4 regions of the Bacillus sp. SORGH_AS_0510 genome follow, and region 1 is predicted to be linked to each of the others. Evidence: a T-box and tRNA genes for the amino acid it is inferred to sense, from the RefSeq annotation. Region 1 holds a T-box; the other regions hold tRNA genes.
What was found. The T-box of region 1 lies ahead of leuS (leucine--tRNA ligase). A T-box ahead of a tRNA ligase gene usually reads a tRNA of that ligase, here a tRNA-Leu.

Region 1 (3,194 bases):
CTTTTTCTTCTAACCAAGCAATCATTTTTGAAATGGCTTCTTCTTTGTTTAAACCATTTAAGAACTCAGAATTGATATGTTCACCGTCACCAGTGTACGCTTCTTTCTCGACATCGCCGCCAGCTACTACTGGTTTGATTGGTAAATTAAATTCTTTCGCAAATTCAAAATCACGCTCGTCATGTGCAGGGACTGCCATGATTGCACCAGTTCCGTAGCTTACTAGTACATAATCCGCGATCCAGATTGGCATTTTCTCACCATTTGCTGGGTTGATCGCATAGGCACCAGTGAAGACACCCGTTTTTTCCTTGGCAAGATCTGTACGCTCAAGGTCACTCTTTGTTTTTACCTTATCAAGGTACGCTTCTACAGCCGCACGCTGTTCATCTGTAGTGATTTTATCAACAAAGGAATGCTCTGGGGCTAGAACCGCATAGGTTGCACCGAATAATGTATCTGGACGAGTTGTGAAGACCGTAAACGTTTCGCTGTGTCCATCAATTTGGAAGTTTACTTCTGCCCCTTCTGAGCGCCCAATCCAGTTGCGCTGCATTTCTTTTAAGCTTTCAGGCCAATCAAGTTCTTCAAGGTCTTCTAATAAACGGTCGCCATAAGCTGTGATTTTTAACATCCACTGTTTCATTGGGCGGCGTTCAACTGGATGTCCTCCACGTTCACTCTTTCCATCAATTACTTCTTCGTTTGCCAAAACGGTACCAAGTGCCGGGCACCAGTTTACAGCTACTTCATCAATATAGGCTAACCCCTTTTCGTAAAGCTTTAAGAAGATCCACTGTGTCCACTTATAGTATTCAGGATCTGTTGTGTTTACTTCACGGTCCCAATCGTAGGAGAAACCTAATGCTTTGATTTGACGACGGAACGTATCAATATTTTTCGCTGTAAATTCAGCCGGATCGTTACCTGTATCCAATGCGTATTGTTCTGCTGGTAAACCAAACGCATCCCAGCCCATTGGGTGAAGGACATTATAGCCTTGCATCCGCTTTAAGCGTGAAAGAATATCGGTTGCAGTGTACCCTTCTGGGTGTCCCACGTGTAGACCGGCACCTGATGGATATGGAAACATATCTAACGCGTAGAATTTGCGTTTATCATACTCTTCACTTGTTTTAAATGTTTTTTCTACTTCCCATTTCTGTTGCCACTTCTTTTCGATTTGTTGATGATCGAAACTCATGTCTGTTTCCTCCTAGTAAAAAATAGGCTCTGTTAACTATCCTGTTGATTTCCGCTCCAATCAACAGGTTGTAAAAATAAACAAAGTTCATTAACAAAGCCAAAGCATAAAAAAATCCCCTCATCCCCAAAAGGGACGAGAGGATTGTATGTATCTTCCCGCGGTACCACCCACATTAGTGCTCATGCACTCACTTCATTCATCCTTAACGCGGAATACGGCAAGCATTACTATTCCTTCATGCTTGCAACTCAAAGGCGAGTTCATGATGTACCCGGTTGACTTTCACCAGCCGCCAACTCTCTAAATACGGGTATGGACCACTACTACTCCTAGTCACTGTCTTTTCAATATGAAGTATTACGGTTATTGTATTAAATTTATCATAAGTATGCAAGTAAACAAATAGCCTAATTTCATAATAGACCAATAGCTTGAGTTTTAAACAAAAAAGACAAAGGAAAATAACCCTTTGCCTCACTGTCCATGTGGAATGGACAAATTCCTACATTTGTCCACGGATGGTGCCTGACACCACTGTTTTTATGCTACGGTCATAGAGTAAAGTGGTGATGATGGCCATGATAAATAATCCAATTAGGACGAGGAATAAAGCTGAAATATCGTAATAGTCTACGATTATTCCTCCTAATAGAGGGCCAACCATTCTTCCACCTGTAGCAGTGCTGTTAACGATTCCTTGATAGAAGCCTTCTCGTCCTTTTGGAGCTAGGTTAAAGGCAACAGTTGGTACAGCAGGCCAGATAAACATTTCCCCTATTGTTAAGATAATCATCGCAACTAAGAAACCAGAAAAAGCATTTGCCTTTCCTGCCACAATGAACGAAACAATAAAAATGCCAATACCGATGAGGATTTGAAGCTTCAATGAGGCAGAAAGACGCTTCATAACTCCATTTAACAGCGGCTGCCCTAAGACGATAATGGCACCATTTATTGTCCATAACAAGCTATACTGGCTTAGGGAAATGTTGATTTCCTGTGTATAAGATGAAATCGTTGTTGACCATTGAACATATGCAACCCAGCAAAGTAAATACCCTAAGCACAGGATTAATAAAGCTCGCAAATTGTTTCTGTTTTTTATTACTGGTCCTTCTGTGTCACTTGGTATTGGCTTAGCTGAAGCTGTAGCAATTCCTTTATAGCCGAATACAGCTATGAAAAGAAAAATGATATACATAATTGTATTGGCAAGGAAGATGAGTTGGAAAGAATAATCTGCCACAATCCCTCCAAGAGCCGCACCTACGGCTACCCCCAAATTTTGTGCTACATAAATGGCATTAAAGGCTTTGCGTCCGCCCTCGACCCAAACGGTTCCCGCCATCGCATACATGGCCGGAAAAACTACCCCAGACCCAAAACCGATGATGGTTAAAAACACTATATATGCTGGCCAGCCATGCCAGAATGTCAAGCCAACTAGAGCAACGAGCGTAATACCTATTCCCAATATAATAGATTTATAGCCACCTATTTTATCAAATAGACTGCCGCCATACAGATTTCCAATGACACTTGCTGCCGAGTTCAGCATCAAGACAACTCCAGCAACGGATAATGATTTACCTAAATGATCGTGAATATAAATTGTATTTAAAGGCCATAAAAAAGAAGAGCCTGTTACATTCACTGCCATCCCAATGATTAAAAGCCATAAGGCTCGTGGCATGAAAAACGCTCCTTTACAATAAGCTGATTCAATTCCCAAAGAATTATATTATTCCTTTTTCGGAGGAAGTGCAATATTTTTCATTGCCAGCTCCAGGTAAATGTTTGCTTCATTTCAAGTCAATTTATGGAGTTTTAGTTAATTCCGCCAAACTTGCGATTTATTCCGCCAGCTTTGTATGGAATTCCGCCGATTTTGCAGTTTATTCCGCCAACTTTGTATGGAATTCCGCCAACTTTGTAATTTATTCCGCCAACCAATAAATTAGAATTCTAAAATTGACACTTACCACTT
Region 2 (3,194 bases), 2.5 Mb from region 1:
CCATACCGAACACGGAAGTTAAGCTTCTCAGCGCCGATGGTAGTTGGGACGAAAGTCCCTGTGAGAGTAGGACGTTGCCAGGCTGTTTTAAAATATTCCGCAGTAGCTCAGTGGTAGAGCTATCGGCTGTTAACCGATCGGTCGTAGGTTCGAGTCCTACCTGCGGAGCCATTTCTTTTGGAGAGCTGTCCGAGTGGCCGAAGGAGCACGATTGGAAATCGTGTAGGCGGGTAACCCTGTCTCAAGGGTTCAAATCCCTTGCTCTCCGCCATTAAATTTATTGCGATATGGCCCCTTGGTCAAGCGGTTAAGACACCGCCCTTTCACGGCGGTAACACGGGTTCGAATCCCGTAGGGGTCACCATTATGGAGGATTAGCTCAGCTGGGAGAGCATCTGCCTTACAAGCAGAGGGTCGGCGGTTCGATCCCGTCATCCTCCACCATCAATATTATTGTCGCGGGGTGGAGCAACGAGCGTTGCATCCGTGAATAATCTGCGAGTTGTATCAATCGAGTTACTACTTGAATATACTAACTGAGATTGATACAGTCCATACAAACTATGGGCATTAACATTAGTAATATTTTTTACCGTCGCGGGGTGGAGCAGTCTGGTAGCTCGTCGGGCTCATAACCCGAAGGTCGCAGGTTCAAATCCTGTCCCCGCAATATGGTCTGGTAGTTCAGTTGGTTAGAATGCCTGCCTGTCACGCAGGAGGTCGCGGGTTCGAGTCCCGTCCAGACCGCCATATGTTGGCTCAGTAGCTCAGTCGGTAGAGCAAAGGACTGAAAATCCTTGTGTCGGCGGTTCGATTCCGTCCTGAGCCACCATTAATTTTTATGAAACATTTTATATGTGGAGGGGTAGCGAAGTGGCTAAACGCGGCGGACTGTAAATCCGCTCCCTCCGGGTTCGGCGGTTCGAATCCGTCCCCCTCCACCATATATAGGGGTATAGTTTAAAGGTAGAACGAAGGTCTCCAAAACCTTTGGTGTGGGTTCGATTCCTACTACCCCTGCCAATAATATTGTGGCGATTGTGGCGAAGTGGTTAACGCACCTGATTGTGGTTCAGGCATTCGTGGGTTCGATTCCCATCAGTCGCCCCATAATATTTTTTAATTAATTGAGCATTGGGCTATAGCCAAGCGGTAAGGCATCGCACTTTGACTGCGACATGCGTTGGTTCAAATCCAGCTAGCCCAGCCATTTTGCGGAAGTAGTTCAGTGGTAGAACACCACCTTGCCAAGGTGGGGGTCGCGGGTTCGAATCCCGTCTTCCGCTCCATAATTTACGGCGGCATAGCCAAGTGGTAAGGCAGAGGTCTGCAAAACCTTTACCACCGGTTCGAATCCGGTTGCCGCCTCCATAAAAATTTATACAGTGCATAATCTACTTTTTATATACGCCGGGGTGGCGGAACTGGCAGACGCACAGGACTTAAAATCCTGCGGTAGGTGACTACCGTACCGGTTCGATTCCGGTCCTCGGCACTGATTTACAAAATATTTTAATATGCCGGTGTGGCGGAATTGGCAGACGCGCACGACTCAAAATCGTGTTCCTCTGGAGTGTCGGTTCGACCCCGACCACCGGTATCAATGCAAAACACTTCCTATTTGATTATAGGAAGTGTTTTTTGTGTAAAAGGAATTTAATTAAATGTGTACGTACCCGAGATAGGTAAAAATAAGCGAGTACGGTAACGTAGAAGGGATCTACGTGTCCCAAATAGGTAAATGAAAGCGAGACGGTAACGTAGAAGCAGCCAATGTTACCAGTAGAGGTAAGAGTAAGCGATATTGGTCACCATTCTATGTTGTTACCTGAAAACATCCGAAGTTTTTTAGGGGCCATTCGACATAATTCGCAAAAACCACTTGACGATTAATAAAAAAGTGTGTAACATTGTAAGGGTCAAATCGTTCAAAAAGTTGTCAAAAAATTATGCGGGTGTAGTTTAATGGTAAAACCTCAGCCTTCCAAGCTGATGTCGTGAGTTCGATTCTCATCACCCGCTCCATACATATTAACTAACGCAGTGTATCGTTACCTAGAGAACGATGCATTGCGTTTTTTCTTTATATATAGGCTTTGTAAACTTGTCTGTTGATTTGCACTCCAGGCACGAGCGGTTCGTGGGCGTTTCGGCGAGCCTCCTCGGCGCTTGCGCCTGCGGGGTCTCCCCTGACCCGCACTCCCACAGGCTTCTTCGTGCCTTCCGCTCCAATCAACAGGGTATAAAAGTCAACTATGTCCTTTAACACATTCTTTAACACAGCCTATATATATATAATTATGCCTGTATGGCATCATTTAAGGATATGATAGGATGCTTCTCCACCATGTACTTGTGTAAACATGTTCATGAGCGACTCAGTTAGCCTTTCTGCATTTTGAATGTCAGTAGAAGGTCTTAAATAGATCAGTTGTAGGGCTTCTTTAGTATCAAAAGTCACTGGTGTACGATCTGAGTCTACAAAAGGACTTCCGAAAGCACCTTCTTCATCAGATGAGACAATAAGGTTATGTAAGGAATTTAAACGTCCATTTAAGCCCATATACTCCTCACCAACACCCCCAAAGCGAATAGTAACGGGGCCATTCAAACATTTCTGGTCATAGATTCCAATAGGCACTTGATATTGTAGGGAGAAAAAATTATTAATATCAATGGCACTTTGTACGGACGAGAGGTAGTTCTGTTTCTGTATTCTCCTATATAAGGCTTCTACAGATGGACGATACCGGTTAGGATCCTTATCATTCTGTTTAAAAATAGAGCGCCATTCCTGTAATCCAGGCAACTCTGTCACAGGTTTATTTTCTAAATCAAAATAAATAGACTCCTGGAATAGCTGGAGTCTCCCCCTTAGCATTTGGGGTGAATCACTGACAATTATGTTATTATATTCAATTACACCCAGTTTAAAGTCAGGTATTCGTTCTATTATTTCTTGTGAGAGTTGAATTTCCAACCATTCCACCTCCAAAATTCATTTAAATTAGTTTATCATATATAGATGTGCAACCAAAAATTAAAACAATTAATATAAACAACTTTAGGGAAAGGAGGAATTAAACTATGGACGTCAAACAACTAAAGAAAGAACTTGTTGCCTATAGTAAGGAAATTGGGATTGATAAGATCGGTTTTACAACTGCAGATGTGTTCGGTGAATTGAAAAATCG
Region 3 (3,194 bases), 880 kb from region 1:
TGGCTGTATTGAAATTCTAACCCGCACCCCTTATCGGGGTGGGAGACAGTGTCAGGTGGGCAGTTTGACTGGGGCGGTCGCCTCCTAAAGAGTAACGGAGGCGCCCAAAGGTTCCCTCAGAATGGTTGGAAATCATTCGTAGAGTGTAAAGGCACAAGGGAGCTTGACTGCGAGACCTACAAGTCGAGCAGGGACGAAAGTCGGGCTTAGTGATCCGGTGGTTCCGCATGGAAGGGCCATCGCTCAACGGATAAAAGCTACCCCGGGGATAACAGGCTTATCTCCCCCAAGAGTCCACATCGACGGGGAGGTTTGGCACCTCGATGTCGGCTCATCGCATCCTGGGGCTGTAGTCGGTCCCAAGGGTTGGGCTGTTCGCCCATTAAAGCGGTACGCGAGCTGGGTTCAGAACGTCGTGAGACAGTTCGGTCCCTATCCGTCGTGGGCGCAGGAAATTTGAGAGGAGCTGTCCTTAGTACGAGAGGACCGGGATGGACGCACCGCTGGTGTACCAGTTGTCTTGCCAAAGGCATCGCTGGGTAGCTATGTGCGGACGGGATAAGTGCTGAAAGCATCTAAGCATGAAGCCCCCCTCAAGATGAGATTTCCCATAGCGTCAAGCTAGTAAGAACCCTGAAAGATGATCAGGTTGATAGGTCAGAGGTGGAAGCGTGGTAACATGTGGAGCTGACTGATACTAATCGTTCGAGGACTTAACCAAGTTTTAAAGCGAACTCAATTGTTTATTGAATTTTCTTCTACATTATCTAGTTTTGAGGGAATGAACTCTCAATGAGCACAGTTCATTGAACTAGTTTCATAAATCATAGTACATTGAATGTCTGCTCCTGCGCCATAGCATAATCGAAGATGCATATCTTCAGCTCGTCGCAGCCCGCAAGGAAGAATATTCAGTGTAGTAGGCCTGGTAACTATGGCGAGAAGGTCACACCCGTTCCCATACCGAACACGGAAGTTAAGCTTCTCAGCGCCGATGGTAGTTGGGACGAAAGTCCCTGTGAGAGTAGGACGTTGCCAGGCTATCTTTTATATGGAGGATTAGCTCAGCTGGGAGAGCATCTGCCTTACAAGCAGAGGGTCGGCGGTTCGATCCCGTCATCCTCCACCATATATTTCTAACTATTGCCGGTGTAGCTCAATTGGTAGAGCACGACCGAAAAAGCTTCCTGAATAATCTTCAGCATACTGACCGAGCTACTACTTGATTAAGCTTTCTGAGGTCAGGATGACGATAACATAGAAAGCGTGTACAATCTAATATTTTTTTCCAAACTATTTGCCGGTGTAGCTCAATTGGTAGAGCACGACCGAAAAAGCTTCCTGAATAATCTTCAGCATACTGACCGAGCTACTACTTGATTAAGCTTTCTGAGGTCAGGATGACGATAACATAGAAAGCGTGTACAATCTAATACTTTTTTCCAAACTATTTGCCGGTGTAGCTCAATTGGTAGAGCAACTGACTTGTAATCAGTAGGTTGGGGGTTCAAGTCCTCTCGCCGGCACCATTCTTCATTGATTTTTCTTATGTGAAGCATATCAAACCAGTTGTTTTTTACTTCATTTCATTAATTATGCGGGTGTGGCGGAATTGGCAGACGCACCAGACTTAGGATCTGGCGCCGCAAGGCGTGGGGGTTCGACTCCCTTCACCCGCACCATTTAATCTAATATGCGGAAGTAGTTCAGTGGTAGAACACCACCTTGCCAAGGTGGGGGTCGCGGGTTCGAATCCCGTCTTCCGCTCTCAAATTGCCGGGGTGGCGGAACTGGCAGACGCACAGGACTTAAAATCCTGCGGTAGGTGACTACCGTACCGGTTCGATTCCGGTCCTCGGCACCATATATATTTTACGGGAAGTAGCTCAGCTTGGTAGAGCACTTGGTTTGGGACCAAGGGGTCGCAGGTTCGAATCCTGTCTTCCCGACCATTTTTCATTTTGGGGCCTTAGCTCAGCTGGGAGAGCGCCTGCTTTGCACGCAGGAGGTCAGCGGTTCGATCCCGCTAGGCTCCACTTATAAACTGATAAACAATATGGCGGTGTAGCTCAGCTGGCTAGAGCGTACGGTTCATACCCGTAAGGTCGGGGGTTCGATCCCCTCCGCCGCTATTTAAAATGGAGGAATACCCAAGTCCGGCTGAAGGGATCGGTCTTGAAAACCGACAGGCGGGTTAAACCGCGCGGGGGTTCGAATCCCTCTTCCTCCGCCATTTTATCATTTATACATACATGGAGGGGTAGCGAAGTGGCTAAACGCGGCGGACTGTAAATCCGCTCCCTCTGGGTTCGGCGGTTCGAATCCGTCCCCCTCCACCATTTTAGGGGTATAGTTTAAAGGTAGAACGAAGGTCTCCAAAACCTTTGGTGTGGGTTCGATTCCTACTACCCCTGTAAAACATACTTTTGTAAATCCAACTTTTAGTTGGATTTTTTTATTTTAAATGCCTTTCAACTATTTTGTTTACAATTAATATAGAAGGTCAAAACTTCTGTCATTTGCACTACCGATTTGAGTACCAATTTTATCGATCTTTTAAAGCTGGATTCCCGCATCTATGATAAAGAGGATCCGCACTAATCGGTTGGGGAATCAGGCTAAGAACGAGTTTATAAATAGACGGAGAAATTCCGCTTATTTAGAATTTATTAGTAAAAAACGCTAAAATAGAGGGGAAAATTCCGCCTATTGACTCGAAAAGTGCGAAAATAGGGAATTTTTCTCTGCATAAGCGGAAAATCTCCGCTTATTTTACTTTTGCTGCCTACGTAATTATGGAAAAGACATCTTATTATTCGCCAATTACTATAACGAGTTTTACTTTATTCTATTACAAAAACGATGCCAATACGATTGCCATTTCGGCACGTATTTTAAGAAAAGCACCTCAAAACAGAACCTGTTACTATTTTGTTGGATTTCTTGATTAAGTAAAACACGAATAAGTATATCAGTGATATAATGGGAGTACATACATATATTGGGGGATTAGCATCTATGACTGAGGAAAAAAAGCTATTTACAAAGAAAAATCTAAAAAAAAAAGTGGATCATAGCTTCAATAATTGCCTTAGTTATTGCCATTGGTGGATACACAACGAATATGATTATAGATAATAGATATAGCTATGAGGCAAAGAAGTTTGTAAAAGAACATCCAAAAGAAGCAATCG
Region 4 (3,194 bases), 1.5 Mb from region 1:
GATTACTAGCGATTCCGGCTTCATGTAGGCGAGTTGCAGCCTACAATCCGAACTGAGAATGGTTTTATGGGATTGGCTAAACCTCGCGGTCTTGCAGCCCTTTGTACCATCCATTGTAGCACGTGTGTAGCCCAGGTCATAAGGGGCATGATGATTTGACGTCATCCCCACCTTCCTCCGGTTTGTCACCGGCAGTCACCTTAGAGTGCCCAACTGAATGCTGGCAACTAAGATCAAGGGTTGCGCTCGTTGCGGGACTTAACCCAACATCTCACGACACGAGCTGACGACAACCATGCACCACCTGTCACTCTGTCCCCCGAAGGGGAAAGTCCTATCTCTAGGAGTGTCAGAGGATGTCAAGACCTGGTAAGGTTCTTCGCGTTGCTTCGAATTAAACCACATGCTCCACCGCTTGTGCGGGCCCCCGTCAATTCCTTTGAGTTTCAGCCTTGCGGCCGTACTCCCCAGGCGGAGTGCTTAATGCGTTAGCTGCAGCACTAAGGGGCGGAAACCCCCTAACACTTAGCACTCATCGTTTACGGCGTGGACTACCAGGGTATCTAATCCTGTTTGCTCCCCACGCTTTCGCGCCTCAGCGTCAGTTACAGACCAGAAAGCCGCCTTCGCCACTGGTGTTCCTCCACATCTCTACGCATTTCACCGCTACACGTGGAATTCCGCTTTCCTCTTCTGCACTCAAGTCCCCCAGTTTCCAATGACCCTCCACGGTTGAGCCGTGGGCTTTCACATCAGACTTAAAGGACCGCCTGCGCGCGCTTTACGCCCAATAATTCCGGACAACGCTTGCCACCTACGTATTACCGCGGCTGCTGGCACGTAGTTAGCCGTGGCTTTCTGGTTAGGTACCGTCAAGGTACCGGCAGTTACTCCGGTACTTGTTCTTCCCTAACAACAGAGCTTTACGACCCGAAGGCCTTCATCGCTCACGCGGCGTTGCTCCATCAGACTTTCGTCCATTGTGGAAGATTCCCTACTGCTGCCTCCCGTAGGAGTCTGGGCCGTGTCTCAGTCCCAGTGTGGCCGATCACCCTCTCAGGTCGGCTACGCATCGTCGCCTTGGTGAGCCGTTACCTCACCAACTAGCTAATGCGCCGCGGGCCCATCTGTAAGTGTCAGCCGAAACCGACTTTCAACTTCTCCTCATGTGAGGAAAAGGATTATCCGGTATTAGCACCGGTTTCCCGGTGTTATCCCAGTCTTACAGGCAGGTTGCCCACGTGTTACTCACCCGTCCGCCGCTAACCACCGAAGTGGTTCGCTCGACTTGCATGTATTAGGCACGCCGCCAGCGTTCGTCCTGAGCCAGGATCAAACTCTCCAAGAAAGTTGATTAGCTCATTTTGTTACGTTGGCTAACTTCAATTAAGAAGTTAAATATTATTGTTTGTTGACGTTTTTGTTTGTTTAGTTTTCAAAGAACAATTTAAAGGTATAAATTGGAGCGGGTGATGGGAATCGAACCCACGACATCAGCTTGGAAGGCTGAGGTTTTACCATTAAACTACACCCGCATATTAAAATTCAAATGGTCGGGAAGACAGGATTCGAACCTGCGACCCCTTGGTCCCAAACCAAGTGCTCTACCAAGCTGAGCTACTTCCCGTAATAAGAATGGCGCGCCCGAAAGGAGTCGAACCCATAACCTTCTGATCCGTAGTCAGACGCTCTATCCAATTGAGCTACGGGCGCATCTTTTAAAATCAACTTTTAAAGTATATCATACTCAGTTTGGTTTGTCAATAAAGTTTTTAGTGCGGCCGAGAGGACTTGAACCTCCACGGGGTTGCCCCCACTAGGCCCTCAACCTAGCGCGTCTGCCATTCCGCCACGACCGCGTTATAATTAGCGACAAAAACTATCATAACACGATAACCACTTTATTACAAGAGGAAATGTTTGGTTGGTGCGGGTGAAGGGAGTCGAACCCCCACGCCTTGCGGCGCCAGATCCTAAGTCTGGTGCGTCTGCCAATTCCGCCACACCCGCATATTAATTAAAATGGTGAGCCATGAAGGACTCGAACCTTCGACCCTCTGATTAAAAGTCAGATGCTCTACCAACTGAGCTAATGGCTCATACTAAGATGTTTCACTAATCTTTTATACCGTTAGTCAGATGGTCAATAAAAGAAAAATGGCTGGGCTAGCTGGATTTGAACCAACGCATGTCGCAGTCAAAGTGCGATGCCTTACCGCTTGGCTATAGCCCAATATTTATTAAATAAGAAACTATAAAGATTAAGAAACAGGAAATGAGTTAAAGTCACTCCCCGTCCCTGATGACCCTTACGGGATTCGAACCCGTGTTACCGCCGTGAAAGGGCGGTGTCTTAACCGCTTGACCAAAGGGCCGTAAAGATATTATGGCGGAGAAGGAGGGATTTGAACCCTCGCGCCGGTTACCCGACCTACACCCTTAGCAGGGGCGCCTCTTCAGCCTCTTGAGTACTTCCCCATAATGGCTCCGCAGGTAGGACTCGAACCTACGACCGATCGGTTAACAGCCGATAGCTCTACCACTGAGCTACTGCGGAATAATACTTATTTCGTCTCAACATGGGTTATTGCCCTGTCGACTCTTTACATTATAATGACCGTTAAACAGAAAGTCAACATAGTTTTGTAAGAAATTTTAATCCCAAATTCTTCTCTCTAATTTAAAGTTACTTCCCTTGCTTTTACAAGCTTACCACGGCACTTTCCACATACATATCTACTGGTATTAATACTTCTCTTTCTTGTATAAGTCTGCTTACAATTCGAGCACTGATATATTAAAAGCTTTTTTGGTGAACGTTTCACTTGTTTATTAGGAAGTTGCGAGCAAAATCGAGGAGCATTTACTTTTTTCAAGAGCGCTTTAAAGTCTGCATCTTTATGTTGATAGCCCTTCCTCTCAAGATGGAGATGATAATGACATAGCTCGTGTTTAATGATGCCGATTAACTCATTTTCCCCTAACTGTTCTAAGTATTTTCTATTGATTTCTATATTATGTGTACTAAGTAGATACCTTCCTCCTGTTGATCGCAATCTCGGGTTAAAGGTCGCTTGGTGACAAAAAGGTTTTCCAAATGACTCATCTGATATCTTTTCGACTAATATTTGCAATTCCTGCTCGGTCATTTTACCTTTCACCCCTTTTTTCGCGAACGTGACAACCTATTATAG

Region 2: it has a tRNA-Leu gene. The T-box ahead of leuS (leucine--tRNA ligase) is inferred to sense a tRNA for this amino acid. The anticodon was not compared.
Region 3: it has a tRNA-Leu gene. The T-box ahead of leuS (leucine--tRNA ligase) is inferred to sense a tRNA for this amino acid. The anticodon was not compared.
Region 4: it has a tRNA-Leu gene. The T-box ahead of leuS (leucine--tRNA ligase) is inferred to sense a tRNA for this amino acid. The anticodon was not compared.

What each region holds. Positions count from the first base shown of each region.
Region 1 is NZ_JAUTAU010000001.1:1,533,480-1,536,673, reverse strand. Features, by position in the region: gene leuS (leucine--tRNA ligase) at 1-1,204, opposite strand, end outside; T-box leader at 1,333-1,553, opposite strand; gene QE429_RS07805 (MDR family MFS transporter) at 1,710-2,900, opposite strand.
Region 2 is NZ_JAUTAU010000001.1:4,068,930-4,072,123, reverse strand. Features, by position in the region: rRNA gene rrf (5S ribosomal RNA) at 1-83, shown strand, start outside; tRNA gene QE429_RS20800 (tRNA-Asn) at 97-171, shown strand; tRNA gene QE429_RS20795 (tRNA-Ser) at 180-271, shown strand; tRNA gene QE429_RS20790 (tRNA-Glu) at 290-364, shown strand; tRNA gene QE429_RS20785 (tRNA-Val) at 369-444, shown strand; tRNA gene QE429_RS20780 (tRNA-Met) at 597-670, shown strand; tRNA gene QE429_RS20775 (tRNA-Asp) at 674-750, shown strand; tRNA gene QE429_RS20770 (tRNA-Phe) at 757-832, shown strand; tRNA gene QE429_RS20765 (tRNA-Tyr) at 860-944, shown strand; tRNA gene QE429_RS20760 (tRNA-Trp) at 950-1,023, shown strand; tRNA gene QE429_RS20755 (tRNA-His) at 1,035-1,110, shown strand; tRNA gene QE429_RS20750 (tRNA-Gln) at 1,136-1,210, shown strand; tRNA gene QE429_RS20745 (tRNA-Gly) at 1,215-1,289, shown strand; tRNA gene QE429_RS20740 (tRNA-Cys) at 1,298-1,371, shown strand; tRNA gene QE429_RS20735 (tRNA-Leu) at 1,410-1,495, shown strand; tRNA gene QE429_RS20730 (tRNA-Leu) at 1,520-1,600, shown strand; tRNA gene QE429_RS20725 (tRNA-Gly) at 1,952-2,025, shown strand; gene QE429_RS20720 (B3/B4 domain-containing protein) at 2,315-2,980, opposite strand; gene queG (tRNA epoxyqueuosine(34) reductase QueG) at 3,088-3,194, shown strand, end outside.
Region 3 is NZ_JAUTAU010000001.1:2,409,819-2,413,012, forward strand. Features, by position in the region: rRNA gene QE429_RS12375 (23S ribosomal RNA) at 1-721, shown strand, start outside; rRNA gene rrf (5S ribosomal RNA) at 925-1,041, shown strand; tRNA gene QE429_RS12385 (tRNA-Val) at 1,054-1,129, shown strand; tRNA gene QE429_RS12390 (tRNA-Thr) at 1,454-1,529, shown strand; tRNA gene QE429_RS12395 (tRNA-Leu) at 1,598-1,682, shown strand; tRNA gene QE429_RS12400 (tRNA-Gly) at 1,696-1,767, shown strand; tRNA gene QE429_RS12405 (tRNA-Leu) at 1,776-1,864, shown strand; tRNA gene QE429_RS12410 (tRNA-Pro) at 1,876-1,952, shown strand; tRNA gene QE429_RS12415 (tRNA-Ala) at 1,964-2,036, shown strand; tRNA gene QE429_RS12420 (tRNA-Met) at 2,059-2,132, shown strand; tRNA gene QE429_RS12425 (tRNA-Ser) at 2,141-2,233, shown strand; tRNA gene QE429_RS12430 (tRNA-Tyr) at 2,255-2,339, shown strand; tRNA gene QE429_RS12435 (tRNA-Trp) at 2,344-2,414, shown strand.
Region 4 is NZ_JAUTAU010000001.1:3,222-6,415, forward strand. Features, by position in the region: rRNA gene QE429_RS00010 (16S ribosomal RNA) at 1-1,348, opposite strand, end outside; tRNA gene QE429_RS00015 (tRNA-Gly) at 1,462-1,535, opposite strand; tRNA gene QE429_RS00020 (tRNA-Pro) at 1,551-1,627, opposite strand; tRNA gene QE429_RS00025 (tRNA-Arg) at 1,637-1,713, opposite strand; tRNA gene QE429_RS00030 (tRNA-Leu) at 1,777-1,859, opposite strand; tRNA gene QE429_RS00035 (tRNA-Leu) at 1,926-2,010, opposite strand; tRNA gene QE429_RS00040 (tRNA-Lys) at 2,024-2,099, opposite strand; tRNA gene QE429_RS00045 (tRNA-Gln) at 2,159-2,233, opposite strand; tRNA gene QE429_RS00050 (tRNA-Glu) at 2,304-2,375, opposite strand; tRNA gene QE429_RS00055 (tRNA-Ser) at 2,388-2,478, opposite strand; tRNA gene QE429_RS00060 (tRNA-Asn) at 2,483-2,557, opposite strand; gene QE429_RS00065 (SprT family protein) at 2,676-3,149, opposite strand.